DNA from 3 places in the Aeribacillus composti genome. Region 3 is predicted to be linked to each of the others. Evidence: predicted binding sites of a transcription regulator. Region 3 holds the regulator's gene; each other region holds the start of a gene.
What was found. Region 3 encodes LexA, which represses DNA repair genes until DNA is damaged. Its sites were predicted from a motif close to CGAACATATGTTCG; they were not measured.
Positions count from the first base shown of each region.

Region 1: recA (recombinase RecA) is a predicted target of LexA. The motif match lies at 7,733-7,746, and genes of this name have one in related genera.
Region 2: uvrB (excinuclease ABC subunit UvrB) is a predicted target of LexA. The motif match lies at 4,087-4,100, and genes of this name have one in related genera.

Region 1 is NZ_CP134501.1:2,160,185-2,170,626, reverse strand. Features, by position in the region: gene yfmF (EF-P 5-aminopentanol modification-associated protein YfmF) at 307-1,584, shown strand; gene yfmH (EF-P 5-aminopentanol modification-associated protein YfmH) at 1,581-2,870, shown strand; gene ymfI (elongation factor P 5-aminopentanone reductase) at 2,886-3,599, shown strand; gene RI196_RS10415 (DUF3243 domain-containing protein) at 3,673-3,930, shown strand; gene RI196_RS10410 (YmfK family protein) at 4,077-4,871, shown strand; gene RI196_RS10405 (helix-turn-helix domain-containing protein) at 4,887-5,774, shown strand; gene pgsA (CDP-diacylglycerol--glycerol-3-phosphate 3-phosphatidyltransferase) at 5,829-6,407, shown strand; gene RI196_RS10395 (competence/damage-inducible protein A) at 6,432-7,685, shown strand; gene recA (recombinase RecA) at 7,852-8,862, shown strand; gene rny (ribonuclease Y) at 9,111-10,442, shown strand, end outside.
Region 2 is NZ_CP134501.1:713,439-723,880, reverse strand. Features, by position in the region: gene uvrA (excinuclease ABC subunit UvrA) at 1-2,029, opposite strand, end outside; gene uvrB (excinuclease ABC subunit UvrB) at 2,036-4,018, opposite strand; gene RI196_RS03460 (CsbA family protein) at 4,144-4,374, opposite strand; gene RI196_RS03455 (hypothetical protein) at 4,861-5,031, opposite strand; gene RI196_RS03450 (ROK family protein) at 5,517-6,404, opposite strand; gene RI196_RS03445 (heavy metal translocating P-type ATPase) at 6,551-8,629, opposite strand; gene RI196_RS03440 (PadR family transcriptional regulator) at 8,844-9,164, shown strand; gene chrA (chromate efflux transporter) at 9,166-10,338, shown strand.
Region 3 is NZ_CP134501.1:1,982,065-1,992,506, reverse strand. Features, by position in the region: gene RI196_RS09655 (LacI family DNA-binding transcriptional regulator) at 1-90, opposite strand, end outside; gene RI196_RS09650 (hypothetical protein) at 186-329, shown strand; gene RI196_RS09645 (ring-cleaving dioxygenase) at 895-1,836, shown strand; gene RI196_RS09640 (alpha/beta hydrolase) at 1,878-2,489, shown strand; gene RI196_RS09635 (aldo/keto reductase) at 3,564-4,496, shown strand; gene RI196_RS09630 (LOG family protein) at 4,594-5,175, shown strand; gene RI196_RS09625 (lysophospholipid acyltransferase family protein) at 5,259-5,843, opposite strand; gene gdhA (NADP-specific glutamate dehydrogenase) at 6,579-7,958, opposite strand; gene lexA (transcriptional repressor LexA) at 8,288-8,911, opposite strand; gene yneA (cell division suppressor protein YneA) at 9,071-9,385, shown strand; gene RI196_RS09605 (YneB family resolvase-like protein) at 9,404-10,054, shown strand; gene RI196_RS09600 (DUF896 domain-containing protein) at 10,130-10,360, shown strand; gene tkt (transketolase) at 10,432-10,442, shown strand, end outside.

The DNA.
Region 1 (10,442 bases), 180 kb from region 3:
TGGGCAACGATCAATAGTGTGTTTTCTCCGAGAATCTGCTAAAGACTTTTTAATTCCTGCATGTTATCGTATAGTATACCCATATTTTATACATAAGAAGGATGTCATAACTCAGCTGATCTGGCTAGAGACATCCTTGCTTTTTGTAAATAATTAACAGTAATATAATTATGTAAACTTTAAATAATAATTCATTTCGTTATGATTTCCTTCAATATCCTATGATTGATATAATTACTAATAACGTGTTTTTTCATGATTGGAAACAATAACATATAGAAAGCTTTCAGGCTTAGGAGGGATAGAATGGGTTTTTTACAAGAGCAAGTAAGCGAAATAAACGGGATTCAGCTGCATACCGTTTCATCAAATGCTTTTAAAACAAATTCACTCATTTTAAGGTTAAAGGCGCCGCTATCGGAAAAGGATGTAACCATTCGAGCTTTGCTTCCCCATGTTTTGCAAAGAGGTACAGCATCCTACCCATCCACAACTGAATTAAGGAAATATTTGGATGATTTGTACGGTGCAACACTGCAAGTCGATTTAGCCAAAAAGGGAGAAAACCATATCATTACGTTCCGGATGGAAATCCCGAATGAAAAATTTTTAAAAGATAAGACACCTTTATTGGAAAAAGGGATCGAATTGTTGTCCGAAGTACTTCTTTCGCCTCCTCTGCAAGAAGGGGTGTTCAATCAAAGCATTATCGAACAAGAAAAGCGGACATTAAAACAGCGCATTCAAGCGGTTTATGACGATAAAATGCGTTATGCGAATTTACGTTTAATCCAAGAAATGTGCAAAACTGAGCCGTACCGTCTGCATGTCAACGGAGAGAAAGAGCATATCGACCAAATTTCTCCTCAACAGCTGACGGATTATTATACAAACATGCTGCAGCATGATGAAGTCGATTTATTTGTGATCGGGGATATTGAAAACGAACAAGTGGCTGATATTGTCAGGAAATATTTCCGTTTAACAAAATCCAATCAACAAGCTAGGGCTGAAAGTGTTGAAAAAAAAATTGAGAAGGTTAACGAAGTTATCGAAGAACAAGACATTACCCAAGGGAAATTGAACATCGGGTACCGCACGCACACAACATATAGTGATCATGATTATTACGCATTGCAAGTGTTTAACGGCATTTTTGGGGGATTTCCGCATTCGAAGCTGTTTCTAAACGTTCGCGAAAAGAACAGTCTTGCTTATTATGCTTCCTCGAGAGTGGAAAGCCATAAAGGCTTGTTAATGGTGATGTCAGGAATTGAAATGAAGAACTACGAACGCGCTCTCACGATTATTCATGAACAAATGGAAGCGATGAAAAAAGGAGATTTTACAGATAAAGAATTGGAACAAACGAAAGCGGTGATCAAAAATCAGTTGCTGGAAACAATCGATACCCCTTACGGAATGACGGAAGTGCTGTACCACAATGTTGTTGCGAAAACAAACCGAACTATTGAAGAATGGATCGAAGGGGTAGAAAAGGTCCAAAAAGACGAAATCGTCCAGCTTGCTGAAAAAATTCAACTGGATACGGTTTATTTTTTGAAAGGGGGCGGATCTTTATGATAAAAGAAATTACATTCGATCAACTGAAAGAAACGTATTATTATAAGAAAATGGAAAATGGATTAGATGTTTATGTCCTTCCAAAACAAGGGATTCATAAAACGTATGCGACATTCACCACTAAATACGGTTCTATTGACAATAAATTCGTTCCAATTGGCAAAGAGGAAATCGTTCACGTCCCGGATGGCATTGCTCACTTTTTGGAACATAAGCTTTTTGAAAAAAAGGATGGGGACGTATTTCAACAGTTTAGTGAACAAGGGGCATCGGCCAATGCATTTACATCCTTCACGAGAACGACATATCTTTTTTCCAGCACGGCAAATGTTGAAAAAAATTTAGAAACGTTAGTAGATTTTGTCCAAAGTCCTTATTTTACTGACCAATCCGTTGAAAAAGAAAAAGGCATTATAGGTCAAGAAATCAACATGTACCAAGACAATCCTGATTGGCGGCTTTATTTTGGACTCATCCAAAACATGTATGAAAGCCATCCAGTACGGATTGACATTGCCGGCACAATTGATTCGATAAATCAAATTACAAAAGAGCAGCTTTATGAATGCTACGAAACGTTTTACCATCCCAGCAACATGCTCCTGTTTGTGATCGGGCCTGTTCAACCGGAAAAAATTATCAAGCAAGTGGAAGAGAATCAGGCAAAAAAAGATTTTAAAAAGCCAACCAATATTGTTCGTGAACAAGTACATGAAAGAGATGAAGTGTTTAAAACGAGTGAAAAAATTTATATGAATGTCAAGTCGTCGAAATGCTTAGTCGGCTTAAAGGCAAAACATCCTTTCCGAAAAGGGGAAGAGCTGCTTACGCATGAGCTTTCCATGAATTTAATTTTAGAAATGCTTTTTGGCAAAAGCTCAAAGCTTTATTTGGAATTGTATGAAAAAGGGCTCATTGATGATACGTTCAGCTTCGATTATACAGAGGAGTACAGCTTCGGTTTTGCTATGGTCGGCGGCGATACCGACCGGCCGGATGAGCTGAGTGAATATATAAAAGAAGCTCTTATGAAAAGCAAGCAATCGTTATTTACCGATGAGCAGCTGGAAGCCGCCAAAAAGAAAAAAATCGGCTCTTTTTTAAGGGCTTTTAATTCTCCTGAATTTATCGCCAATCAATTTACCCGGTATCAATTTAACGAAATGAATCTGTTCGATGTTGTGCAAGCTTTAGAAAATGTAAACATGGACACGATTGAAGCAGTTTTAAAAGAAGCGATTGATGAAGATTATTTAACAGTTTTCCAAGTTTTGCCGAAATCATAATATTGCGGAGGGGAAATCTTGAAAACAGCGTTAGTAACTGGAGCCAGCGGAGGAATCGGAAAAGCGGTTGTAGAAAAATTGGCTCAGGAAGGATATCAAATTTATGCTCAATACTTTCGAAACATTGAACCGTTAAAAGAAGCAATGAAGTTATATGATCAGATCATTCCAGTTTATGCGGATTTGTCATCGGAAAGCGGGACGGAACAATTACTTGAAAACATTCCAACTTCTATAGATGCTCTTATTTTTGCTAACGGTATTTCCCACTACGGACTGATTCAAGATGTTTTGATGGAAGATTATCAAAAAATTATACAGCTTCATCTCACGTCGCCTTTTTTTATTACTCAAAAAGTAGTCAGTGGAATGATAAGAAAACAAAAAGGAAGCATTCTTTTCATCTCCTCTATATGGGGGCAGACAGGAGCCAGCTGTGAAGCTTTGTATTCCATGGCAAAAGGGGGGCAAATTTCCTTTGTGAAAGCACTAGCGAAGGAATTAGCGCCTTCCAATATTCGCGTCAACGCCGTTGCGCCAGGCATGATCGATACAAGTATGAATGATCGATTCTCTCCTGAAGAATTGGAAGATATTAAAAACAGCATCCCCCTTGAAAGAAATGGAAAGCCTGAAGAAGTCGCGAATGTTGTTTTATTCCTTATTAGCGAGCAAGCTTCCTACATTACAGGTCAGGTGATTGCTGTCAATGGAGGATGGTACTGCTGATTCCCTCTCCCGTATAAAAACTGCATGATCAAGGGAAAATAAAAATTGATTAAACGATAAAGGAGGGGAACATATGTCAGTATTGGAAAATTGGAATCAATGGAAAGATTTTTTGGCGGATCGCCTCCAGCAAGCAGAAAGCGGCGGATTGTCCCAAGAGGTTATTTCCAATTTAGCGTATGAAATCGGTGATTATTTAGCAAAGCAAGTGGAGCCGAAAAACCCTGAAGAAAAAATTCTTCACGATCTGTGGAGTGTCGCTTCAAAAGAGGAGCAACATGCAATCGCCAACATGATGGTGAAACTTGTTCAAAATGACAGCGTCCATTAGGATGTTTTTCATTTATTACTGTCAAGTTAGGGCACTTGGTGAAATGACCAAGATGCCCTTTATTTTTTCCTTGCAATTATCCTTTCTTCTTTATCTAAAATGATTTATTATAAATTTATAGGTGTGTTATTTGGGGGTCTTTGAAGGTGGAAAAAACTGAATGGTATTTAGAATATAAAATTCAAAAAAACCGGCCGGGGCTGCTGGGAGATGTTTCGTCTTTGCTCGGTATGCTGAACATTAATATCGTTACGATTAACGGCGTTGATGATATGCGCCGCGGGATGCTTCTGCGCTGCGAAACGATTGAACAAATTAAAAGGCTTGAATCTATTCTGAATACGATGGACAACATAACAGTGACAAAATTGCGGCAGCCTAAGCTGAGAGATCGTCTTGCTGTCCGTCATGGCTTTTATATTCAACGGGATGCAGATGATAAAAAGACGTTCCGTTTTGTTCGCGATGAGCTTGGTATTCTTGTTGATTTTATGGCCGAGCTCTTTAAACAAGACGGTCATAAATTAATCGGCATACGCGGAATGCCGCGTGTCGGAAAAACAGAATCGATCGTAGCGGCGAGCGTCTGTGCGAATAAAAGATGGCTTTTTCTCTCTTCAACCATGCTGAAGCAAACTGTCCGGGAAAGGCTGATTGCTGATGAATACCGGACAGATAACGTGTTTATTTTAGATGGAATCGTCACGATGAAAAGAGGCTCTGAACAGCATTTGCAATTAGTTCGGGAAGTGATGCAGCTTCCGGCAACGAAAGTCGTGGAGCATCCAGATATTTTCGTTCAGAGCTCCGAATATACTTTGGATGATTTCGACTACATTATTGAACTTAGACATCACCCTGATGAAGAAATTACGTATGACGTTGTAGAAAATAATCATCAGCCGTTTGGCCACTCAATTTATAATGGATTTGATTTTTAGAAAGGTGGGTACGTTTTGAGCGAGTTAGGTAACCATCTGAGACAAGCTAGGCTGGAAAAAAACATTTCACTCGATGACTTGCAGGAAATAACTAAAATTCAAAAGCGCTATTTAATCGGCATTGAGGAAGGAAACTACTCGATCATGCCGGGGAATTTTTATGTGCGTGCGTTTATTAAACAATACGCGGAAGCGGTTGACCTTGATCCGGATGTTTTATTTGAACAGTATAAAAATGAAATACCAAGTACATATGATGAGATACCTGAGAAATTGTCCCGCGTTCAAACGCATAAAGAGCTTCCAAAGCCGGCTTCCAAATTTTTAGAGCTGTTGCCGAAGCTTGCCGTCATCGCTGTTATTATTTTGGTGGCGATTATCGTTTGGGTGCTTTCCCAGCGTGGAAGCACAGATGAAGGCGTTCAGACGGAGGACGATACAAAATCCGTCAAAATAGAAACCTCTGGCGTGGAGCCTGAGAAAAAAGAGCAAAATAATATTGTCGATGAAAAAGACCGTTCGGTTGAAGAAACAGAACAAGAGGAGAAAAAAGATGAGAACGCCGAAAATGAAACGAAGCAAACATTGACGGTAAAAGAAGTAAGAGGGAAAGAAACCGTATATGAATTGTCCAATGCGGACAAATTGGTGATCGATATTTCAACCAATGGGAATTCGTGGATAGAAGTGAAGAACGGAAAAGGAAAATCGTTTTTTGCAGGAATGATGCGACAAAATGAGCAGAAAACGGTTGATGTAACAGCGGAAGAAGAAGCAAAAATCGTTGTAGGCGATGCTCGATTTACGACCATTCAAGTGAATGGAGAAGCCGTTTCTTATGAAACGGACCCGAATAAAATGGTTCGGCAGGATATTATCATTTTAAATAACAAGAATGAATAAGTCATCGTATGAGATGGCTTATTCTTTCTTACTTTATGCTAGTGGAGGTACAAAATGAATTTGCCAAATCGAATTACTGTATCAAGAATTATGCTAATTCCAATATTTATGATTGTGATGCTGGGCGATTTTAATTGGGGAAATTGGTCGGTCGGTGAAGAAGTCATCCCTGTCAAACATGTCGTTGGCGCCCTCATTTTTATTTTAGCTTCGACGACCGATTGGATTGATGGATATTATGCACGCAAGCTTGGACTTGTGACAAATTTAGGAAAGTTTTTAGATCCTCTTGCCGATAAATTGCTCGTTTCTTCAGCTCTCATCATATTGGTGGAAATAGGTGCTGCTCCGTCTTGGATTGTCATTCTGATCATCAGCCGTGAATTTGCCGTAACCGGATTGCGTTTAGTTCTGGCTGGTGAAGGAGAAGTCGTAGCAGCTAACATGCTCGGCAAAATAAAAACATGGACACAGATCGTGGCTATTTCCGCTTTGCTTTTACATAATATACCTTTTGAATGGATTTCGTTTCCATTTGCAGACATTGCTTTGTGGGTTGCGCTCTTTTTTACCATTTTATCTGGATGGGACTATTTCATGAAAAATAAACACGCGTTTGTCAATTCGAAATAACCATGTGGAGGATATTGTATGAATGTGAATGCTGAAATTATTGCTGTCGGTTCAGAACTGTTGCTTGGACAGATCGCCAACACAAACGCCCAATTTATATCAAAAAAGCTTGCTGAAATAGGTGTTAATGTTTTTTATCATACGGTCGTTGGAGACAATGCTGAGAGGCTCAAGCATACGATCGAAACGGCAAAAAAACGGTCGAATTGCATCATTTTTACCGGCGGGCTCGGCCCGACAAAAGATGATTTGACGAAAGAAACGATTGCACGTATTTTGAATAAACGCCTCGTGATCGACGAGGCGGCGATGAAAAACATTGAGGATTTTTTTAAACGGACGAAACGGACAATGTCGGAAAACAATCGGAAACAAGCATTAGTTTTGGAAGGTTCTACTGTTTTGCCAAATCATTACGGAATGGCGCCAGGAATGGCGTTAGAGGCGAACGGAATTACATATTTGCTAATGCCGGGCGTTCCGAAAGAAATGAAGCCGATGTTTATCAACTACGGTGTGCCGTTTTTGCAATATCATTACGGGTTAAAAGAAAAAATCATATCGCGTGTACTTCGTTTCTTTGGCATCGGCGAATCTCAGCTTGAAACAGATATAGAGGATCTGATTGATCAGCAAACAAATCCGACCATCGCGCCGCTGGCAAAAGACGGCGAAGTAACATTGCGCCTGACAGCAAAACATGAAGATGAGTCGACTGCGCTGAAGCTGATTGACGAAACAGAAAAAAAGATTTTAAGCCGTGTTGGCCGATATTTTTATGGACACGGTGAAACTTCGATCCAAGAGCAGCTTATGAAGCTTCTAAAAGAAAAGCAATATACTATTTCGGCTGCAGAAAGTTTGACGGGCGGTCTTTTTTCCGAACAGCTGACCCATTTTCCAGGCGCTTCGAATATTGTGCTTGGAGGAATTGTCTGCTATACAAACGAAGTGAAGCAGCATGTTCTTGGCGTGTCGGAAGAAACGTTGAAAACAAAAGGAGCCGTTAGCTCTGAATGTGCGAAAGAAATGGCGGAAAATATAAAAAAATTGACCGGCAGCAATATCGGCATCAGCTTTACGGGAGTGGCAGGACCTGATCCTTCTGAAGGAAAAGAAGTTGGGACTGTCTATATCGGTATTCAAATCGACGATCGGCCGACGGCAGTCTTTGAGCTTCATCTTTCCGGTACTCGGGAAGGGATCAGGCACAGAACGGCAAATTATGGCTGCTACTATGTAATGAATGTAATAAAGGAAATGGAAAACCGGTTATGAGCGTCTTCATCCGGTTTTTTAATTTTTATATAATGAAAATTAAAAAACGAATAAATGTTCCCTTTTTTCTTGGCAAACAGGAAAAAACACGGTATATTTATTTTGAAGCTATCAATTTTTTAAGGAGGAAATTGTATTGAATCATGATCGTCAAGCTGCCTTGGAAATGGCGTTAAAACAGATTGAAAAACAATTCGGAAAAGGTTCGATAATGAAGCTTGGAGAACAGGCTGAGCGAAAAGTTTCAACAGTTCCAAGCGGATCGCTGGCATTGGATGCAGCTCTTGGCGTCGGCGGATATCCTCGAGGTCGGATTATTGAAATATATGGACCGGAAAGCTCCGGTAAAACGACAGTGGCCCTTCATGCCATTGCTGAAGTTCAAGCTCTAGGCGGGCAAGCAGCGTTCATCGATGCGGAACATGCGCTCGACCCTGTCTATGCGCAAAATTTAGGTGTTAATATTGATGAACTGCTTTTGTCGCAGCCCGATACCGGCGAGCAGGCTCTTGAGATTGCAGAAGCTCTCGTTCGCAGCGGTGCAGTCGACATCATTGTCATTGACTCGGTCGCAGCACTCGTCCCAAAAGCGGAAATTGAAGGCGAAATGGGCGATGCGCATGTCGGATTGCAGGCGCGTCTTATGTCACAAGCGCTTCGGAAGCTTTCAGGAGCCATTAGCAAGTCGAAAACCATTGCGATTTTTATTAATCAAATAAGGGAAAAAGTGGGCGTCATGTTCGGAAATCCCGAGACAACTCCAGGGGGACGCGCGCTGAAATTTTACTCATCTGTCCGCCTTGAAGTGCGCAGAGCTGAACAGCTGAAACAAGGAAATGATATGGTAGGAAACAAAACGAAAATTAAAGTTGTCAAAAACAAAGTAGCGCCTCCTTTTAGAACGGCAGAAGTTGATATCATGTACGGGGAAGGGATTTCAAAAGAAGGAGAAATCATCGACCTGGGAACGGAATTGGATATTATACAAAAAAGCGGTTCGTGGTATTCTTACCAAGAGGAGCGTTTAGGACAGGGAAGAGAAAATGCAAAGCAATTTTTGCGCGAAAATCCGGATATTCGCGATGCCATTCAGCAAGAAATTCGCAAGGCATATGGCCTTGAAACGAATGAACCTGTGCAAGAGGGGCAGGAAACGTTCGAGCTTTTGGATGAATAATGTACGCACATCTTAGCGTAAGGCTGGCGGAGTAGCCGGTCTTATTTTTTTGGTCAAAAAAAGCCCCATCCTTTGTTCGACAAGATGAAAACTTGACAAGGGTTATTCCCACATTTAAAATGGATATGTATATTTTTTCATTTTTGCAATATATTTAACATATTTTTTTGGAAAATGTTATTGGGAGAGTAAATGTGTAATGCCGACACTTTCTTTGTGACAAGTTCATAGCAAGAGGAGGTGAAAGAATGGAACTCATTGAAATCATCTCCATTTTGCTTGGCCTAATCGTCGGTGCAGTTGTTGGTTATTTTGTTCGAAAATCCATTGCTGAAGCGAAAATAGCGGGTGCAAAAAACGCCGCGGAACAAATTCTTGAAGATGCTAAGCGTGAAGCTGAAGCAACGAAAAAAGAAGCGCTTCTGGAAGCAAAGGATGAAATTCATAAGCTTCGTTTGGAAGTAGAAAAAGAAATTCGCGAAAGAAGAAATGAACTTCAAAAACAAGAAAACCGTTTAATGCAAAAAGAGGAGAATCTCGATCGAAAAGATGAATCATTAGATAAGCGTGAGGCGATGCTAGATAAAAAAGAAGATTCTCTAAATGAAAGACAACAGCATATTGAAGAGATGGAAAGCAAAGTGGAAAAGATGGTGCAAGAAGGACAAATAGAGCTTGAACGCATTTCGGGTTTATCGCGTGAAGAGGCGAAACAAATCATCCTTGAACGAGTGGAAAAGGAACTTTCTCATGATATTGCTGTAATGGTGAAAGAAGCAGAAACAAAGGCGAAAGAAGAAGCAGACAAAAAAGCAAAGGCAATTCTTTCCCTTGCTATACAGCGCTGTGCAGCAGATCATGTGGCTGAAACGACCGTTTCTGTTGTGAATTTGCCAAATGACGAAATGAAAGGCAGAATTATCGGCAGAGAAGGAAGAAATATCCGCACTCTAGAAACGTTGACAGGGATCGACCTCATCATCGACGATACACCGGAAGCGGTTATTTTATCAGGATTTGATCCGATTCGCCGTGAAACAGCAAGAATTGCGCTTGACAAGCTTGTTCAAGACGGGCGCATTCATCCAGCGCGAATTGAAGAAATGGTGGAAAAATCGCGGCGGGAAGTGGACGAGCATATTAGGGAAATCGGAGAACAAACGACATTTGAAGTTGGCGTTCACGGTCTTCATCCGGATTTGATCAAAATTTTAGGCAGATTGAAATTTCGAACGAGCTATGGCCAGAACGTGCTGAAGCATTCAATAGAGGTTGCCTTTTTAACCGGATTGATGGCTGCCGAATTAGGTGAGGATCAAATCCTTGCAAGACGTGCAGGGCTTCTGCACGACATCGGAAAAGCCATTGACCACGAAGTAGAAGGAAGCCATGTTGAAATCGGCGTGGAGCTGGCAACGAAGTATAAAGAACACCCGGTTGTCATCAACAGCATTGCTTCCCATCATGGGGATGAAGAACCGACATCGGTAATTGCGGTTTTAGTTGCAGCGGCTGATGCTTTATCGGCAGCACGGCCGGGTGCCCGCAGTGAAACGCTTGAAAATTATATTCGCAGGCTT
Region 2 (10,442 bases), 1.3 Mb from region 3:
TCCCTTTCATTTCTTTATAGGCACCAGGTTTTGTTTTACTGTTATTCAGCTTTTGCGCCAAGCCTTTTTGCAATATTTCATTGACTAACGTACTTTTCCCCGAACCAGATACACCTGTTACTGCCAAAAATACACCTAAAGGAAATTTGACATTTACATTTTTTAAATTGTTCTCGCTTGCTCCTTTTATTTCAATATACCGACCATCCGGTTTTCTTCTTTCGACCGGCAATGGAATGAACTTTTTCCCTGACAAATATTGTCCTGTAAGCGAACGGTCATCATTCATCACTTCTTTTGGTGTACCCGCAGCTACAACTTGACCGCCGTGCACGCCAGCTCCCGGCCCAATATCGATCAAATAATCAGCTGCAAGCATCGTATCTTCATCATGTTCAACTACAATCAACGTATTGCCGATATCCCGCATATTTTGAAGAGCACGGATCAGCCTGTCATTGTCCCGTTGATGCAAACCGATAGACGGCTCGTCCAATATATAAAGTACTCCTGTCAGTCTTGATCCGATTTGCGTGGCAAGACGGATTCTTTGCGCTTCTCCACCAGAGAGCGTACCAGCTGATCTGCTTAATGTTAAATAATCAAGACCTACCTCAATTAAAAAATTCAGCCGTTCTTTTATTTCTCTTAAAATCAAATTGGCAATTTTCATTTCTTTTTCTGTCAATGCCAATTGGTCAAAAAACTGATAGGCTTCACGAATAGATAATTGAGCGACTTGTCCGATATGGCGTCCGTTAATAAGAACAGCCAGACTTTCCTTTTTCAGTCGATGCCCTTTGCATGTCGGACACGGCTGATTCGTCATATATTTTTCCATTTGTTCACGTATGAAATCAGATGTCGTTTCTTTATAGCGCCGTTCTATATTGCGGACCACACCTTCAAATTCTACATAGCCTTCCCGGATTTGCCCGAAATCGTTCTCATAGCGAAAATAAATTTTTTCCCCGCCGCTTCCAAATAAAATTTTATCGAGCAGATGTTTCGGTATATCTTTAACTGGAATGTCCATATCAATACCGTAATGGTTGCAAACCGCTTGAAGAAGCTGCGGATAATATTGAGAGCTTGTCGGCTCCCACGGTGCAATTGCGTGTTCTTTTAATGTCAAGTTTTTATTTGGAATAACGAGATCCAAATCCACCTCTAGTTTTGAACCTAAGCCGTCACAAGCATGACAAGCTCCGTACGGGCTGTTAAAGGAAAACATCCGCGGTTCAAGCTCTCCAATCGAAAAACCGCAAATCGGGCAGGCATGATGTTCACTGAAAAGCAGCTCTTCGCCATCGATGATGTCAATTATGACTTTTCCATCGCCTAATTTTAAAGCTGTTTCAATTGAATCGGTCAACCGGCTTATAATCCCCTCTTTCACGATCAGCCGATCCACAACGACATCGATGGAATGTTTTTTATTTTTTTCAAGAGAAATATCATCGGTAAGCTCCATCATTTCTCCGTCAATCCGCACGCGGACAAACCCTTGCTTTTTTATTTCCTCCAATGTTTTCACATGCATTCCTTTTTTTCCAGACACAACAGGCGCAAGAACCTGCAGTCTTGTCCGTTCCGGATATTCCATAATCCGGTCAACCATCTGTTCGATTGTTTGCGAAGAAATTTCTATCCCATGCACCGGACATGTCGGCCGCCCGACACGGGCAAAAAGAAGCCGTAGGTAGTCATAAATTTCTGTCACCGTTCCGACCGTTGAACGCGGATTTCTGCTTGTCGTTTTTTGATCAATCGAAATGGCCGGCGATAAGCCTTCGATCGCATCGACATCAGGTTTATCCATTTGTCCTAAAAATTGGCGGGCATAGGCAGATAAAGACTCCACATATCGCCGCTGTCCCTCTGCATAAATTGTATCAAATGCTAAAGAAGATTTACCCGATCCCGATAAACCTGTTACAACGACAAGCTTGTCTCTTGGAATCGTGACATCAATGTTTTTTAAATTATGAGCGCGTGCACCTTTTACAACAATTTTATCCATTGCCATATCCAATCATCCTTCCGCTTTCAGCTCCAAAATTAGATCGCGCAATTCAGCAGCTCTTTCGAAATCTAATGCTTTTGCAGCTTCTTTCATTTCTTTTTCCATACGGGCTATCAGTTGTTCTCGATCTTTTTTCGACATTTTGTTCAGCTTCACAGCCTTTTCCGTTTTATATTCTGCTTCATCTTCCGCTGCATATGTCGCCCTAATTACATCGCGAATATCTTTTTGAATCGTTTTTGGCGTAATGCCATGTTGACGGTTATATTCCTCTTGAATCGCACGACGCCGTTTTGTTTCGTTTATGGCGATTTCCATCGATTTTGTGATTGTATCAGCATACATAATGACATGCCCGTTTGCGTTCCGAGCCGCCCGTCCGATTGTTTGAATAAGAGAACGTTCCGAACGGAGAAATCCTTCTTTATCTGCATCTAAAATTGCAACGAGAGAGACCTCCGGAATATCAAGCCCTTCCCTGAGCAAATTGATCCCGACCAACACTTCATGTTTGCCAAGGCGCAGGTCGCGGATAATTTCAATGCGCTCGAGCGTTTTAATTTCGGAATGGAGATATGTCACCTTAATCCCGATTTCCCGCAAATAATCCGTTAAATCTTCCGCCATTTTTTTCGTTAATGTGGTCACAAGCACCCGCTCATTCCTTTTAACCCGCTTTTGAATTTCGCCGATTAAATCGTCTATTTGCCCTTCAACAGGTCGGACGTCAATGGTTGGATCTAAAAGTCCAGTCGGGCGGATAATCTGTTCAACAACAACCGGCGTATGCTCCAGCTCATACGGCCCAGGGGTGGCAGAAACATAAATGACATGTTTCATATGCTTTTCAAATTCCTCAAATTTTAACGGACGGTTGTCAAGTGCTGAAGGCAAACGGAATCCATGATCGACAAGCACTTGTTTTCTCGCCTGGTCGCCGTTGTACATCCCGCGGATTTGCGGAATCGTCACATGCGACTCGTCAATGACGATCAAAAAATCATCTCCAAAATAATCTAAAAGCGTATAAGGAGTCGAACCGGGCGGTCTTAATGTAAGATGACGGGAGTAGTTTTCAATCCCGGAGCAAAAGCCCATCTCCCGCATCATTTCTAAATCATATCTTGTCCGTTGCTCGAGCCGTTGCGCTTCCAAAAGCTTTCCATTCTCCCGCAGTTCATGCAGCCGTTCCTCAAGCTCCTTTTCAATATTAGCAATGGCAATTTTCATTTTTTCTTCTCTTGTCACAAAGTGTGATGCCGGGAAAATCGCTACATGCTCCCGCTCTCCAATAATTTCGCCTGTCAGAGCATCAACTTCACGGATGCGGTCGATTTCATCTCCGAAAAATTCCACGCGGATACAATGTTCATCGCGCGAAGCAGGGAAAATTTCCACTACATCCCCGCGCACGCGAAAAGTTCCCCTGCGAAAATCTACATCATTTCTTTCATACTGCACATCCACTAAACGGCGCAGCAAGTCATTGCGCTCGATTTCCATTCCTGTACGAAGACTTACGACCAGCTCACGATATTCTTCTGGCGAACCTAAACCATATATGCAAGAAACGCTTGCGATAATAATAACATCTTTCCGTTCAAACAATGCAGAGGTGGCCGAATGTCTTAATTTATCAATTTCATCATTAATGCTCGCATCTTTTTCAATATACGTATCTGTTTGCGGAACATACGCTTCCGGCTGATAATAGTCATAATAGCTGACAAAATATTCAACTGCATTGTTCGGGAAAAATTCTTTAAACTCGCTATACAGCTGTCCGGCAAGCGTTTTATTATGGGCAATGACCAGCGTCGGTTTGTTCACTTCTTTAATCACATTGGATATCGTAAACGTTTTGCCAGTTCCAGTTGCACCTAACAATGTCTGATGTTTTTTTCCTTGCCTGATTCCCTCCACCAGCTCTTTGATAGCTTTCGGCTGATCTCCTTGAGGCTGGTAATTTGAAACTAATTCAAACCGATCCATGGAACATCCTCCAATTCAGAAACTTATATTTTATTTTAACATATAATCAGGCTGAATCACCAAAAATACGAACTGACGTTTGATTTTCATAGACAATAAAAACCTGTCAATCGTGTTGAACAGGTTTAAGTAGATGTTTTCTTATCCTTTTTCATGCTTCTGGCAGCGATAAAACCAGCTGCTAAGCTGGCTACATCCAAAATGGCGATATAAATAGTATCCATATGACCTGCAAAATAAGAGGCAATTAATAAACCAGCCGTCAACAATGTCCCAACGACATGACTATATGTAACTCTTGTGAAAAATAAGACAAGCAAAAAAGGGGCGAATGCGGCAAACACAAGCTTGATCATAAAAAAACCTCTTTTCGTCAACGGTTATACATTTATTATATTGAAGCCCTCAAAAAGCTTTCAAGCAAAACCACAAAAGAGAAGGGAAAAATAAGCCAATGCAAAGAATAAAAAATGATGCGATGTATAGCGGTCAGAAAACCTAGGATACAGGGGAAATAGTTGAAATCGATGAAGTCAAAATAAACGGCTTTATGATTATATTTAAATGCAATAATGAAGCTCATAGGCTAAAAAATTCGCCTTTATAAAAGCAACTTTTATACTATATTTACTTTTTTCTTACGGTCACCCCCTAAGACTACCCTAAGCATATAAAAAAGCATCCAATAGCCGCCTTTTTTCACTATTGGATACTCTTTCTTAATCTTGAGATAGATAAAACAAATGATCTAAATTTACATATGAAATATCGTATTCAGAATTTACTGCATGTAATATTTTTTGATAATCTTCCACCTTAAGATCTAGTGGTAGATTTTCAAACTATTCTCCATTTACATGAAAATCCAGTATTAATGCACAAAAATCTTTACCATCAACTAAATCCATTGCAAACTCTCTAAAAATATCTGCATCTTCTTCATTTAACTGTTCATCTGACAATACATAGATTTTTATTACATTTTGAAATTGTTGAATATCCTCTTCATTCATGTATTTATAAAGGTCTTCTTAATCCCCGATAATAAGATATCCCATAGACATACTGTTTTTAAATAATAAATAAATTTCTAAATCCCTGAGTCTAATTTGTCTTTTTTAAGATATATAATTTAATTGATTCTTCCTCTAAATGTAGAGATGTTTAATAATTGTTTAAAGATTAAAAAATATTTTTCAATATTCGTTTTGTTTCAGCATATACATTGCAATACTCCTGAACTCCACTTATCAAAAAATGAATGATTCCAGCCACCTAAACTTAATCATCTCAGCTGTAACATAAAGAGCTGTTAGGTCACCGAGCAATATCTTGGATCAATTCTCTTTAGCATTAGTTTTAGCTTTATCTAATTCTTTTTGGTTCTTAACTGCATTCTTGAAAGTTTCCTTTTCTTGTACACATTTTTGTATGCCTGATTTTATTTTATGGCTTGGGTTATCTGTAACGATTATTTGCCGATAAATGTTCTTGAGCTTTATTTTTGATTATTCTCCAAAAACGCCTCATATGCTAAACCGATTGCTCCGCAAAGTCCCGCATTATCCCCTAATCCGGGCGGAACAATATAATCTGCAATGTTTTCTAGCACCACTTCATGGCGAACATAACCGTTTAATAAAGCTTGAACATTTTGATGTATAAGGGGGAACAATTGCTTTTGTTTGGCGACTCCGCCGCCAATTATTATTTTTTTAGGCGATAAAACGAGTATAAGGTTGGCAATTCCTTGTGCAATATAGTACGCTTCCAAATCCCATACTTTCTCATTTTTTTCTAATTCTTGCCCCTTTTTTCCCCAGCGTTTTTCTATAGCAGGACCGGATGCCATTCCTTCCAAACAATCTTTGTGATACGGACAATTGCCGGCAAACGAATCTTCAGGATGGCGCCGAACAAGCATATGCCCCATTTCCGGATGGATTAGCCCGTGTACTAGATGTCCTTCAGAGATGGCACCGACTCCGATCCCGGTACCGATCGTCATATAAATGCAGCTATTCAGACCTTTCGCAGCCCCCCATTTCATTTCCCCCAGCGCTGCTGCATTGACGTCGGTATCAAAGCCAATTGGAATAGGGAATTCTTTTTTTATCGCTCCGACAAGATTTATATTCGCCCACTGTAGCTTCGGAGTAGATGTTATGTATCCGAATGTTTCGCTTGTGCGATCTAAATCAATCGGACCGAATGAGCCAATTCCAAGCGCTTTAATATCTTTATCCCGAAAAAATTTGACCACTTGTTCAAGCACTTCATCAGGCGTTGTCGTCGGAAAAGAAGTCCGCTCGATGATATTTCCGTTTTCATCTCCAATTCCACAGACAAATTTTGTTCCGCCCGCTTCAATTGCACCTAAAAGCATGCACAATTCCTCCCATGATTTTGTCCAAAATGTTATGTCCAATTTTTCATTAGCGGCAGGTTGTCAAATTAATAAGATTATAATAAATGTCATATGTTTATGGAAGAGAAATATTAAAAAATGCAAGAAAAAAAGGCGATCAGCCATTAGCTGAAAGCCTCATTTAGAAGTTTTTTATTTCGTTCCCATAAAATCGTTAAACTAATGAGGGTCACTAAAACAGTCGCCCCCATATCAGACAGAATGGCTATCCAAAGCGTAAGCCAGCCTGGAATCGTCAGCAGCAGTGCAGCGGCTTTTAAACCTAGAGCAATCCCGATGTTTAACTTGATGATTCTATTAACTTTTTTGGCGGTTGAAATAGCTTCAGGCAGCTTTCCTAAATGATCTTGCATTAAAACAATATCAGCCGTTTCAATTGCGCTGTCTGTTCCTTTTCCCATTGCAATGCCTAAATCAGCAGCTGCGAGCGCAGGTGCATCATTAATACCATCTCCGATCATTGCCGTTTTTCCTGAGAGAGACAGCTCTTTTACCTTTTCCACCTTTTCTTCCGGCAGAAGGTTTGCAAAATATTCACTTAAACCAACCTTTTTCGCCACTTTTTCAGCAGTTTTTTCGTGGTCTCCTGTCAACATGACAGTCCTCTTCACACCTGTTCGGTGAAGCATGCGGATCACCTGGCTGCTTTCCTGTCGAATTTCATCCGCTATACCGACCATACCGAGAACGTTTTTGTCATCTGAAACCAAAACGATTGTTAGTCCTTCCTGTTTAAAGGCCTTTATATCTTCCTTTACATTTTCGCTGAGCGAAAGATGTTGAATCGTTTTTTCATTGCCGACACGGTATTCCTTCCCGTCTATCTCCGCTTTTATTCCCTCACCTGATGTTGCAACAACGGAGCGAGCCTCCAAAAGGGAAACGTTTAACTCATCTATTTTTTTCATAATGGCTTTAGCGATCGGATGAGTAGAGGATTTTTCAATTGATCCGATGATGCTCCAAAAAGAAGGATCATATTCTACAAACTTCTCTACATAAGGCTCCCCTTTTGTCAGTGTACCTGTTTTATCAAAAGCTATTATTCCAATTTTCCCTAATTGCTCTAAATAAACCCCGCCTTTTACAAGAATACCTTTGCGTGCATTTCTCGTGATTCCTGAAACGATAGCAATGGGAGAGGATAAAACTAATGCACATGGACAGCCGACAATTAACACTGCCAATCCTTGATATAAGGATGTTCTCCAATCAACTCCTAAGAAAAGCGGCGGAATAAAAATAACGACAAGAGAGATAAGCATGATCAAAGGAGTATAATATTTCGCAAACTTATTAATGAATTGCTCAGTCGGCGTTTTTGTTTCCTGCGCTTCTTCAACTAAATGCAAAATTTTCGCTAGAGACGATTCTTCGTATGGCTTTGTTATCCGAACTTTCAAAATTCCTTCATTATTAATGCTTCCGCCAAACACTTCATCTTTTGCTTCCTTTTCAACAGGGAGAGATTCTCCAGTAATGGCCGCTTCATTAACTGAGCTTTTTCCTTCCACCACTATCCCATCCGATGGAATTTTTTCACCGGCTTTGACAAGAACAATATCCCCTGCCTTGATGTCATGAATGGAAACTTTCTTTTCCTGACCATCTATAACAATCGTAGCTTCATTCGGCGCAACTTCTAAAAGCGATTCGATAGAACGACGGGCCTTTTCCATTCCCAAGCCCTCTAAATATTCGTTCACTCCAAATAAAATGGCAACAACAGCACCTTCCTTCCACTCTCCGATGCCAAAAGCTCCAATCAAAGCAATTGTCATAAGGGTGTCAATGTTAAATTTCAATCGAACGAGGTTTTTGGCCCCTTTCAAAAATGTTTTATATCCGCTGATCACCGTAGCAATTATATACATTGTAACAGCGGCGGATTGTGATAATGTTTTCTCGAACACAACAGCAGCTATAAAAGCTAAAACCGAGAGCAAAACGAGCCACAATAAATAAGAATGTGTATCTTCATGTTTATTTTCTTCCTCAATATAGGCCCCATCTGATGCTAAAATTTTTTTGACTTTAGCAATATTAATTTCTTCATTGACATACAGTTTGCTAGATTGAAAATTTAATTTTGCATTTTCCCCATATTCAAGCTTTTGGATTTCCTCTTCCAGATTCTTTGCGCAATTTGCACAAGACAATCCCTTTACCCGATACTGAATCATTCTCTAATCCCCCAATGAAATAGAGTACACATTGCAGTATACAGTATATGTGTTTATATGAATAAGTGTTCATATTTTATATGTCCATTTTATGAAAAGGCAATTCAATTGTCAAATATTTTCGTAAATATAATTTTGACATGTACATATAAATAACCTTACAATATTAATGTTATCGAAATTCGATATCGATTCTCAAAATGGGGGGGTAAAAATGGAAGATAAAGTGTTGCGCAAGCTTTTTCTCGGTTTTATACATATTCATATTTTACATCATGCAAGCGAACATCCTATATTCGGCTTGTGGATGCTTGAGGAACTGAAAAGTCATGGCTACAACATAAGTGCAGGGACTCTTTATCCGATTCTCCACGCAATGGAAAAGGACGGACTGTTAGAAAAAACAGAACAAAATGTAGAAGGAAAAATACGAAAATATTATACAACTACACAGAAAGGGAAAGCCGTTCTGAAAGAAGCCCGGACGAAAGCGTACGAGCTTTTTAAAGAAATACATAATGAAGGTGGGGGATAACATGAAGGAATCAAAATGGAAAACGCTGTTCGAGATATTTGCCATTTCCACAAAGCTTGGATTGACCTCATTTGGGGGACCAATCGCCCATTTAGGATATTTTCATGAAGAATATATTCGGAGAAGAAAATGGTTGAATGAAAAGAGCTATGCAGATTTGGTTGCTTTATGCCATTTTTTACCCGGACCTGCCAGCAGTCAAGCCGGGATCGGCATCGGTCTCATGCGGGGAGGAATATTAGGCGGACTTTGCGCCTTTATCGGCTTTACGTTTCCGTCTGCAATCGCACTGATGATCTTTGCTCTTATTCTTAAAGAGTTGCATATTGTTGATGCCGGCTGGATTCACGGCTTAAAGATTGTTGCTGCTGTTGTAGTCGCCCATGCTGTTATTGGAATGGCACAAAAACTTACCCCTGACCGAGGGAGAAAAGCCATCGCATTAGGCGCGCTAGTCGTTACTTTATTATGGCAACATGCTTTTTCCCAAGTTGTCGTCATGTTGCTAGCGGCTTTTATTGGATTTTTATTATATAAAAAAGTAGAAGAAGACACCCAGACTTCGTTGCAGGTGCCGATTTCAACACGATTTGCCGCAAGCTGTTTATTGTTATTTTTCGGGCTTCTCCTTTTCCTTCCTTTATTAAAAGTGTGGACTTCTTCTTACTGGATCGGCTTGTTCGACAGCTTTTACCGCTCTGGATCTCTCGTATTTGGGGGCGGACATGTGGTGCTCCCGCTGCTTGAACAGGAATTTGTTCCAACAGGAATGTTAACAGAAAAAGAATTTTTGGCTGGTTACGGAGCAGCACAGGCAGTTCCTGGTCCTTTGTTTACATTTGCTTCTTATATTGGAGCGGTCATGAATGGATGGGCTGGGGGATTCGTTGCAACTTGCGCCATCTTTCTTCCGGCAATTCTGCTCATTTTTGGTACATTACCGTTTTGGGGAAAGCTTCGAAGCAATTCAAAGATTAATGGTGCGTTAATGGGCATACAAGCTGCTGTCGTCGGAATTTTAATTGCCGCTTTTTATGATCCGATCTGGATAAGCTCCATTAATCGTCCGATTGATTTTGCTTTTGCTGCAATTTTATTCAGTATGCTCGCTTATTGGAAGATAGCTCCATGGATCATCGTCTTAACGGGCGCCATTGGCGGCTTGTTCTTGTAAAATTAGATCTGCTGACACAAAGATCCTTCAGGTTTCACTTGATATGATCCCTCTTATGTAGACCTGTCTACCATAAGAGGGATTCCTTTACGGCTAAACCGGAC
Region 3 (10,442 bases):
GTCACTGACATATGGATGATTATTTAAAACTCTCGAAACCGTTGTAACAGAAACACCTGCAAGCTTTGCAATATCACGAATCGTTGCCATGAAATATCCCTTTCTTTTAAAAATCCTTGACCTGAAACGCGTTTCATACATTATGTTGATGTTGACAAAGAGATGAGTTTGAGGGGGGGAGGAATATGATGAAAGGATTACTTATTTTAATTGGCTTATGTCTTCTCGAAATCATCTTAGCAAAATTGGCGTTAAAAGACAAAGATGCTTCGTTAATGGATTTTGCTGAGTTTTTTGAATTAGATGATAAAAAAGAAGATCAGAAATGATACCTGTCCGGTTACGGTATTCAACTTCATTTGTCTACATTTGCTAAAGCCATACGGATTTACTAATATTAAATTGCAACGGTCATTCCGATCAGTCTGCAAAAAGCAATTTGCTTTTGCATGTTTTCGGTTTATCTGAAAGCAGCTGGCGGATGCCGGCTACTTTCAGGATGTTGCGTGTTCATCACCAATCTTAAATTCGACTGTGTTTGCCGAGCCATCACAAAAAAATTTATGGAACGGCCAATTGCCCTTGCTACGGCAAGAACAACAATTTCTGTAACGATTTTGCGCGCAAGAGGAGAGGGAGGTTTCTCTTCGCATTCAAACGCTGCTCTTGCGATTGCTTTCATTTTGGTAAGGATGGTATTTTAGTGAATACGGAACGAAAAGAGATGAAAAATTCAACAGATCAGCATTTTGACAATAAATGAAAGATTTGATAAAATTATTTTGAATTAAAAATAATTTAATTCGAGATATTTTAATTCGAAATAATGACCCGTTAAAATGATTGATTTACAAAAACGAATCGCGTAAAGAAAATAATAAAGGAGAATCAAAGATGAAAAAGAAAACAGCTGGAATTCATCATATTACTGCTATTGTCGGCCATCCGCAGGAAAATATTGATTTTTATGCTGGAGTTTTAGGGCTGAGGTTAGTTAAAAAAACTGTGAATTTCGATGATCCCGGCACGTACCATTTTTATTTCGGGGATAAAGAAGGAAAGCCAGGGACACTGATTACTTTCTTTCCTTGGCCTGATGCGTATCAAGGAAAAATCGGCAATGGTCAGGTGGGTGTAACTTCTTATGTGATACCAGAAGGTTCCATGAGCTTTTGGCAAGAAAGACTAGATAAATTTAGAATTCCGTTTACAATGACAGAACGGTTTGGTGAGTCACTGCTTGTATTTCAAGACCCGCACGGTTTGAACATTGAGCTAGTGGAACGAAAAGAAGGAGAATTAAATCAATGGGAATTTGGCCATGTCACCTCTGATGTTGCCATTAAAGGATTTGGCGGCGCCGTATTATATTCATCATTTCCTGAAAAAACGTCAGAGTTGTTGGAGAATATTTTTGGACTTCAACGAATTGGAAGGGAAGGAGATTTTATTCGTTTTCAGTCTCCAAGTGAAATCGGCAATGTCGTTGATGTAAAAATTACTTCTTCCGGACGCGGCATCATGGGGGTTGGAACAGTCCATCATATCGCGCTTCGGGCAAATGACGACAACGATCAATTAGAATGGAAAACATCTTTAGAATCAAATGGATACAGGGTAACGCCAGTTCAGGATCGAAAGTATTTTCATTCTATTTATTTCAGAGAGCATGGTGAAATTTTGTTCGAAATTGCAACAGATCCTCCGGGTTTTGCAATTGATGAATCTTTAGATGCACTTGGAAAAGAATTAAAGCTTCCGGAGCGTTACGAAAAGTATCGGGAACGGTTGGAAAATAAGTTGATGCCAGTGGAAGTCCGTAACCTTGACGAATAAGAAAAGTAATGCTTAATAAACGCTGAGAAGGAGAAAAAACGATGAAACATATTTTTCAAAAAGGAAGCAATCCGGCAAAACCGACTCTCCTATTGCTGCATGGAACCGGCGGAAATGAGTTTGATCTTCTTCCCATTGCAGAAATTATTGATCCAGAAGCATCGATTTTAGCTGTGCGCGGAAATGTAATTGAAAATGGAATGCCGCGTTTTTTTAAAAGACTTGCCGAAGGAGTTTTTGATGAAGAAGATCTTGTTTTCCGTACAAAGGAATTAAACTCGTTTTTAGATGAAGCAGCACAAACATATCGATTTGATCGAAATTCTGTAATCGCAATCGGTTATTCCAACGGAGCAAATATAGCAGCCAGCCTTTTATTCCATTTTCGGGATGCGCTAAATGGAGCCATCTTGCATCACCCGATGGTGCCGAGAAGAGGGATGGATCTGCCGGATCTTTCAGGAAAAAACGTTTTTATTGCAGCTGGAAAGCGTGATCAAATTTGCTTTCCTGAAGAATCAATAGAGCTTAAAACATTTTTAGAAAATAACAACGCGAATGTGCACTTGCATTGGGAAAATGGAGGACATGAGCTGACTTTATCAGAAGTTCAGGCAGCATCCAATTGGTACCGGCAGCTTTATCAAAAATAAGCTGTGAAAGATACCAATAAAAGCAAGTAAATTGGATCAAAATGTTGCCAGCAATCAATTAGCCGTCATTCCAAAATGTTTATAACAAAATGCGGAAGGAAATTGGGCGTGCTCTTTCATTTGTAAATGTTTGTCATTCTCAAGGCTCGTACATCATATATCAAAAGAGCTGCTTAATTCCACGCAAAGCGGATCAAAAATGATCCGTAATGCAAAAAGTTTCGTCAAAGTGCGGGAGTTCTTATATTTGAAAAAATGTTTATCAACTTTGAACCTTGTGCATCAAATATATTAACAGAGCTGCCGAATTCCACAAGATTTACAATAGAAAATCGTGAGCGTTCGGTGGATTTTATGAAATCAAGATAAGTATTCGCAAAATAAATGTTTTGACAGAGGCATTAATTTGCAATTTTTCAGTAATGCTTTATCTGTTTTAATTAATTGATATAATTGCCGAAAAAAAGAATATCCTTCTAAATAAAAAGATTGAAAGTAAAGGACGGAATTGCTTTCAAGCAAACAGTGGGGCTGTCCGACGAGTTGCTAAAATGAAAGATTTTGAGAAATACAACTGTGAAGGACAAAAATAATGAAATAAAATTTATAAATGTTCTTTATAGAGGCAATGAAGTCCAACAAGAAGCGATTGTATGTGCTGAATGTCCGTCATAAAACTTTTGAAGAACCTAATGAAGAAAGAGAGCAAAAGAAAAGTCCTTCATAAGACTTCTGAAGGATATAAAAAGATTGAAAAAAATTGTATGTCCGATAAGTCTCTAAAATAATGCTCCCAAAAGTCAGTTAACCCTACTTTTGGGAGCCTCTTTATTTTGTTATTGCAGCAGGCAGCAATCTCTTAAGATATTTTTATGGTGCTTTAGACAACTTCAAGAATTTGAACATAATGGAACAAACAATAAACAGTCGAGCAACTGCTGCTTGAAAATGAATAAAAGAATCCTTTCATAATTTCATTTATAAAGCCATAATAATATTTAATAGCTTATTAGTTAAAAAACTGATTTTTCTGATAGAATTTGTTATAATGTTAATGAAAGGAGTTGAAATATTGTGACAAAAAAGACTAGATTAGGCAAGACCGATATATATGTGAACCCAATCGGGCTTGGAACAAATGCTGTTGGCGGGCACAACATTTTTCCAAACCTTGACGATGAAACTGGGAAAGAAATCGTTCGTACAGCTTTGGATCATGGAATAAATTTTTTGGATACGGCATTTTATTACGGTCCTGAGCGTTCGGAAGAAATTATCGGTGAAGTCGTCAAGGAGTTTGGGCGTCGTGATGAAGTAGTCATTGCTACTAAAGGTGCTCACAAATTTGTAGACGGAAAAGTTGTTCTTGATAACTCTCCCGATTTCCTTCGCGAGTCGGTCGAGGGCAGCCTGAAACGCTTAAAAACGGATTACATAGATTTATATTACATTCATTTTCCGGACGAAACGACACCGAAGGATGAAGCTGTCGGTGAATTGAAGAAGCTTAAGGATGAAGGGAAAATTCGTGCGATCGGTGTATCGAATTTCTCGCTCGAACAATTAAAAGAAGCGAACAAAGATGGGTATGTCGATGTAATTCAGTCCGAATATAACTTATTTAAACGACAAGCAGAAAAAGATTTGCTTCCTTACACGGCGGAAAATGGAATATCGTTTATACCATATTTTCCACTTGCCTCAGGTCTATTAAGCGGAAAATATTCGAAAGATGAGAAGTTCAATGATTCACGTGCACAAAATCCTTTGTTTCAAGGGGAAGCATTTGCGCGTAATCTCGAAAAAGTCGAGCAATTGCGTCCAATCGCAGAAGCGAAAAATGCTGAAATTGCTCACGTTGTGCTAGCATGGTATTTAACGGTCGATTCCATCGATGCGATCATCCCTGGTGCGAAGAAGCCGGAACAGGTACTTGACAATTTAAAAACGTTAGATGTCCAGTTAACAAAGGAAGAAATAGAGAAAATCAGTCAGATTTTTCAATAATTTTGTAAAAAAGCTGTGATGGAAATATCCCATTCACAGCTTTTAATAGGACTTTCTCATTCGTCAGAACGTTTAGAGAAGAAGCAGGAGTGGTAATATGAGACGTGTTTGTGTTTTTGCAGGATCGAATCCGGGAACAAATCCTAAGTATAAAGAAGCAGCTATCAAACTGGGAGAAGAATTGGTAAAAAACAGGCTTGAGCTCGTATATGGAGGCTCCAGCATTGGTCTGATGGGAGTGATTGCAAACACCGTATTAGAGTTAGGAGGCACCGTATTGGGCGTTATGCCGACGAATTTATTTCAAGGAGAGGTTGTCCACAAGCATCTCACTCAGCTTTATGAAGTCAATGATATGCATGAGCGGAAAGCAAAAATGGGAGAGCTTTCAGATGCGTTCATTGCTCTTCCCGGAGGCTATGGTACTTTTGAGGAAATATTTGAAGCGGTTAGCTGGGGGCAGCTTGGGATTCATGAAAAGCCTGTGGCGTTGTTAAATATCGATGACTATTACACGCCGGTAAAACAGATGATTGAGAATGCGGTAGAGGGAGGCTTCATGCCTGAAACGCATAAACAGTTTATGATTTTTGCAGACAATCCCTCTATATTAATAGATAAACTTCGTGCGTACAAACCGCCTTTGAAGACAAATAAGTGGATCGAACTAGATCGATAAATGAAAATATCAGAACTTTACTTCGCCTTTAGCTTTCTGATCAGTTTGTCTAAAAATGACAAGCTGATCAGAAACGTCAATGTTTAGTCGTTTATGCTTTTTTCAAGAGCTTTCAGCTTATGTTCAAGCTGTTGAAGCGCATCATCAATTTGATTTGCATTTTTCTCTAAATAGATTGGTTCGCCAAATGCAACGACAGCTTTTTTCCCGGCAAAAAAATCTTTTAAACTTTTTGGACCATGATAGGTTGCAGGCAATATGGGAACGCCGGCTTTCATCGCAATTGTAACCGCGCCTCTTTTTAAAGGAACTTCCTCGTCTGTTCTTGTGCCGCTCGGGAAAATTCCAACAACTTTATTTTCTTTTAACAGTTTCAAAGGAATTTTTAGTGCGCTCGGTCCAGGATTTTCACGATTAACTGGAAAAGCATGCATCTTTTTCAAAAACCAACCTATGAGCGTGTTCTGAAACAATTCTTTTTTGGCCATATAATGGACATGAATTGGAAAAAGTGCTGCGGCGAGCAAGACTACATCTACCCAGCTGCGATGAGAGCATGTAACAATAAAACGATGGTCTGCCGGAATATGCTGCTTGCCTTTGACTTCTAGCAAACTAAAAATTTTAATGATCAATATTGCAAGTTTTCCTGCTAAATGATAAATCATTTTGTTCCCCCCCCCCCGAATGACTTCCAGAAATATGTTTGCGTTGCAAAAGATCTGTATTTTCGGTTAGGGCGCATGTCGATTTTGTCTGCGTTCAGTTTAGCATTTTTACGTGATGCATGTAAAGTCGGTAGTACATCGTCAACGAATCGTCTTATCCAAAGTCAGTCAGTGAAAATACCGCCGTTTCATTGGAGGATGGGCAGCCGTATTCGGTGTTTTTTAGATGAACAAGTATTTGTGCTGAAGGTTATTGGCGCTGGATAAAAGGAGCAACCATATCAATAATAAAATGCTTTAATTGGAAAAATCAATTTTAATAGCAGTTACTTTGTTTCTATAAATTTTATACTTGATGATACAAAATATTGAGAGTAAAGAAGAGATGAAGCAGAAAAACAAACATCAGTGCAATCTGTCTTTTTTATTTAAAAAACAAGAGAGATAATCAATCCAGGCATCAGCGTAAAAAAATATGTAAGATAATCTGACATAAAACTTCAATTCTCTCATTGAATGGGATACACTGATAGGGAAAAATTTGATCCAATCGTGGAAATAAAGAAGAGTGAATTTGGATCGGTGTGATGTCAATTTCTATTCACTCAAGTTAAGATGGGGTATTATAGTGAGCATGATGAATCGCCAAAGCAGGTTAGGTAAAGCTTTAGCGATTATCATATATGTTTACTCACTATAAAGAATAAATGATGGAAATGACCATTTTTCTATCTTTTAAATGACTCCTTGTTCTACCATTGCATCAGCGACTTTTTTAAATCCTGCAATGTTAGCGCCGACGACAAGATTTCCGGAGCAGCCGTATTCATTTGCAGCGTTGACGCAATTTCGGTAAATGTTCTTCATGATATCACGTAATTTTGCGTCGACATCTTCAAAGCTCCAAGATAATCTTGCGCTGTTTTGAGCCATTTCTAATGCTGAAACAGCAACTCCGCCTGCGTTAGCAGCTTTTGCAGGTCCAAAAAGAATATTGTTTGATAAAAACACGTCGATCGCTTCTAATGTAGACGGCATGTTGGCGCCTTCTCCAACAGCTTTGAGTCCGTTGGAAACAAGGAGTTCAGCTGCTTTTTTATCGATTTCATTTTGAGTAGCGCATGGGAGGGCAATATCGCACGGAATGGACCAAATTCCGGAACAGCCTTCATAATATTCTGCATGAGGATGTTCATTTACATATTCTTTAATTCTTTTTCTTTCAACTTCTTTTAACCTTCTAACCGTTTCAAGATTAATTCCATTTTTATCAAAAATGTAGCCATCAGAGTCGCTGCATGCGACAACTTTTGCACCTAATTGTGTTGCTTTTTCAATCGCATATATGGCAACGTTCCCAGAACCAGAGACAACAACTGTGCTTCCTTTGAAGCTTAATCCATGGTCTTTAAGCATTTCTTCAACAAAATAAACAGTTCCATACCCTGTCGCTTCGGTTCTCGCTAGGCTTCCGCCGTAACCAATGCCTTTTCCGGTTAACACCCCAGCTTCAAATCCGCCGCGTATTCTTTTATATTGGCCAAACAAGTATCCGATCTCTCTTGCGCCAACTCCAATATCACCGGCAGGAACGTCAATATCTGGTCCAATATGTTTGTAAAGCTCTGTCATAAAGCTTTGTGTAAATCTCATAATTTCCCCATCTGATTTACCTTTCGGATCAAAATCAGATCCGCCTTTTCCTCCGCCGATCGGCTGCCCAGTCAATGAATTTTTGAAGATTTGTTCAAATCCTAAAAATTTAATAATGCTGGCGTTGACGGTCGGGTGAAAGCGCAAGCCTCCTTTATATGGCCCAATTGCACTATTATATTGCACTCTAAATCCGCGGTTTACACGCACTTTTCCTTCGTCATCCACCCATGGAACGCGAAAAATGATCAATCTTTCCGGCTCAACAATTCTTTCAAGTATTCCGTGCTTTATATATGTAGGATGTTGAGCAAATACAGGCACAAGCGAGTCAAATATTTCTTTTACAGCTTGAAGAAACTCAGGCTCATTCGGATTTTTTTCTTGCACGGATTGAAATACTTCATTGACATATTGCTTTGCATTTTCCAGTTCACTTTGTTTCATAAGTAATTGATTCATAGCACCTCTCCTATACCTAAAATTTAAGCAGTTAGAAGAATTCAAACAATTCAGTAAATCATCCCGGCACTGGCTAAGGAAGCGAAATCTACAATAAAAAATTCTACAACAAAATAAATCAAAAAACAATGACTGTTGAGAATTGTTGCATAATAGCTTTGCATGCAGGCGCGGAGAAGGCGCCTGAAATTTGTTTCATTGAATCTAGCTTGTCTGCATACATATTGATTAGAAAACATTTTTAAAAATTTAACATCGCTAAGAGAGGGAATTTTGAAAATTTTATAAAAAGAAAAAGGATGCCTCACCTGTTTTGAGACATCGAATATTCAGTGTATGGAACGGTATAGCCCGATCACTTTTCCGAGTATTGTCACATTTTTTAAAATAATCGGTTCCATTGTTGGGTTTTCCGGCTGAAGCCGTATAAAGTCTTTTTCTTTGAAAAACCTTTTTACGGTCGCTTCATTGTCGTCTGTGAGCGCGACAACGATGTCGCCGTTATTGGCTGTTTGCTGCTGTCTGACAATAACTAAATCTCCGTCCAGAATGCCTGCTTCGATCATGCTTTCTCCGACTACTTCAAGCATGAAAAGTTGATCATCACCTGATGCAATATGATTCGGAAGCGGAAAATATTCTTCGATGTTTTCAACGGCAGTGATCGGAATACCAGCCGTCACTTTTCCTATGACCGGCACGTTGATCACATTGTTTGTTAGAAGGTGGCTGCCATCATCGTCCAAAATTTCAATGGCTCTCGGCTTTGTGGGGTCTCTTCTAATCAGTCCTTTGCTCTCAAGCTTTGCTAAATGCCCGTGAACAGTTGAACTGGAGGCAAGACCGACCGCTTCGCCGATTTCTCTTACAGAGGGAGGGTATCCTTTCTTTTTTACTTCCTCCTTAATGAAGTTCAAAATATCTTGTTGTCTCTTAGATAATTTTGTTGACATGTCAAGCACCTCAGTCATATCAATTTGTGTCGATTATAGCATGATTTTTCCAAAAAAGCAAACGTAAGTTCGAATATTTGCTTGACAGAAACATGTGTTCCCTTTTATACTTAAAAACAAAAAACCGAACAAATATTCTGTTTCAGGGGGCGGTTCTAAATGGATAAATTATCATGGTCTTACATCGTTTCTTTTTTCCTTGTCATCATGGCGGCAGTTTTGGCGATTTCGTATACTGGAGAAAGGGAAGAGCTCGATCATTATTTGGAGGTTCAAGTGAAGGAAGGGGACAGTTTGTGGAAAATCGCTGATGAATATAAAGAATATGACAATATGTCTCATTCAGAGTTTGTTAAATGGGTTCAGGAGCGAAACAATCTCCAAAGCCTTGTTGTAAAACCGGGGGAAACAATCGTCATTCCGATTGAAAAAAATAAATACTACAATGCTGAATATTTGGCAAACAAAGAATAACCGCAAGGAGCATTTAACATGAGAGCAGTCGTTTATGCAAGAGTCAGCACTGAAAAAGATGAGCAGGAAACATCTTTGAAAAGACAGAAGGACGAGCTGTTAAAGCTCGCAGCTGAAAACGGTATGGAAGTTGTTGAAGTGATAGAAGAAAAAGCGAGCGGGTATGATGTTGATCGTGAAGGGGTTTTTCAACTGCTGGAATTGATTGAGGAGAAAGAAATTGAAGCGGTATTAATACAGGATGAAACAAGAATTGGCAGAGGGAATGCCAAAATCGCCATTGTCCATTCCATTTTGAAACAAGGTGTGAAAATTTTCACCGCTGCCCATCGCGGGGAGATGGAACTGTCTGAATCAGACACGATGGTGCTTGAAATCATAGGAATTGTCGAAGAATATCAACGAAAAATTCATAATTTGAAAATAAAGCGGGGAATGTTGAGAGCTATACAAAATGGGTACAGGCCTGAAAAAAATTTAAAGAATAGAAATTCTTCCTATAAAAGAGAGCGAAAAGAAGTTCCGATCGAGGAGATTGACCGATTGCGGAAAAACGGCCTGACATTTTCAGAAATAGCGGCAACATTAAGAGGATTCGGCTATGACGTTTCAAAAGCTACTGTCCATCGCAGATATCAACAATTTTTGTCAGAAAAAGGAGAATCATAGCAATAATTGTTGTCATTAGTGGTCGCATTTAGTATGATAAAAGAGCGCGGCAAAAATATACAAGGGGTTCAGCTTATGATTTCAAAAGAAAAACTTAACCGTATTAATGAACTATCTAAAAAGTCTAAGTCAGAAGGATTGACGCAAGAGGAAAAGCTTGAGCAGCAGCAATTAAGGCAGGAATATTTAGAGTCGTTTCGTCGGGATTTTCAAAACACCTTAAAAAATGTTACAGTGATTGATCCGAAAGGTAATGATGTTACACCGGAAAAATTGAAAAAATTTAAAAATAAAAGGCTGCATTAACGGATGGGTGTTGCCTTATTGCAACAATAAAGATAAGATTATAAACTGAAAATACAGATGAGAGGATGATAATGGTGACTCA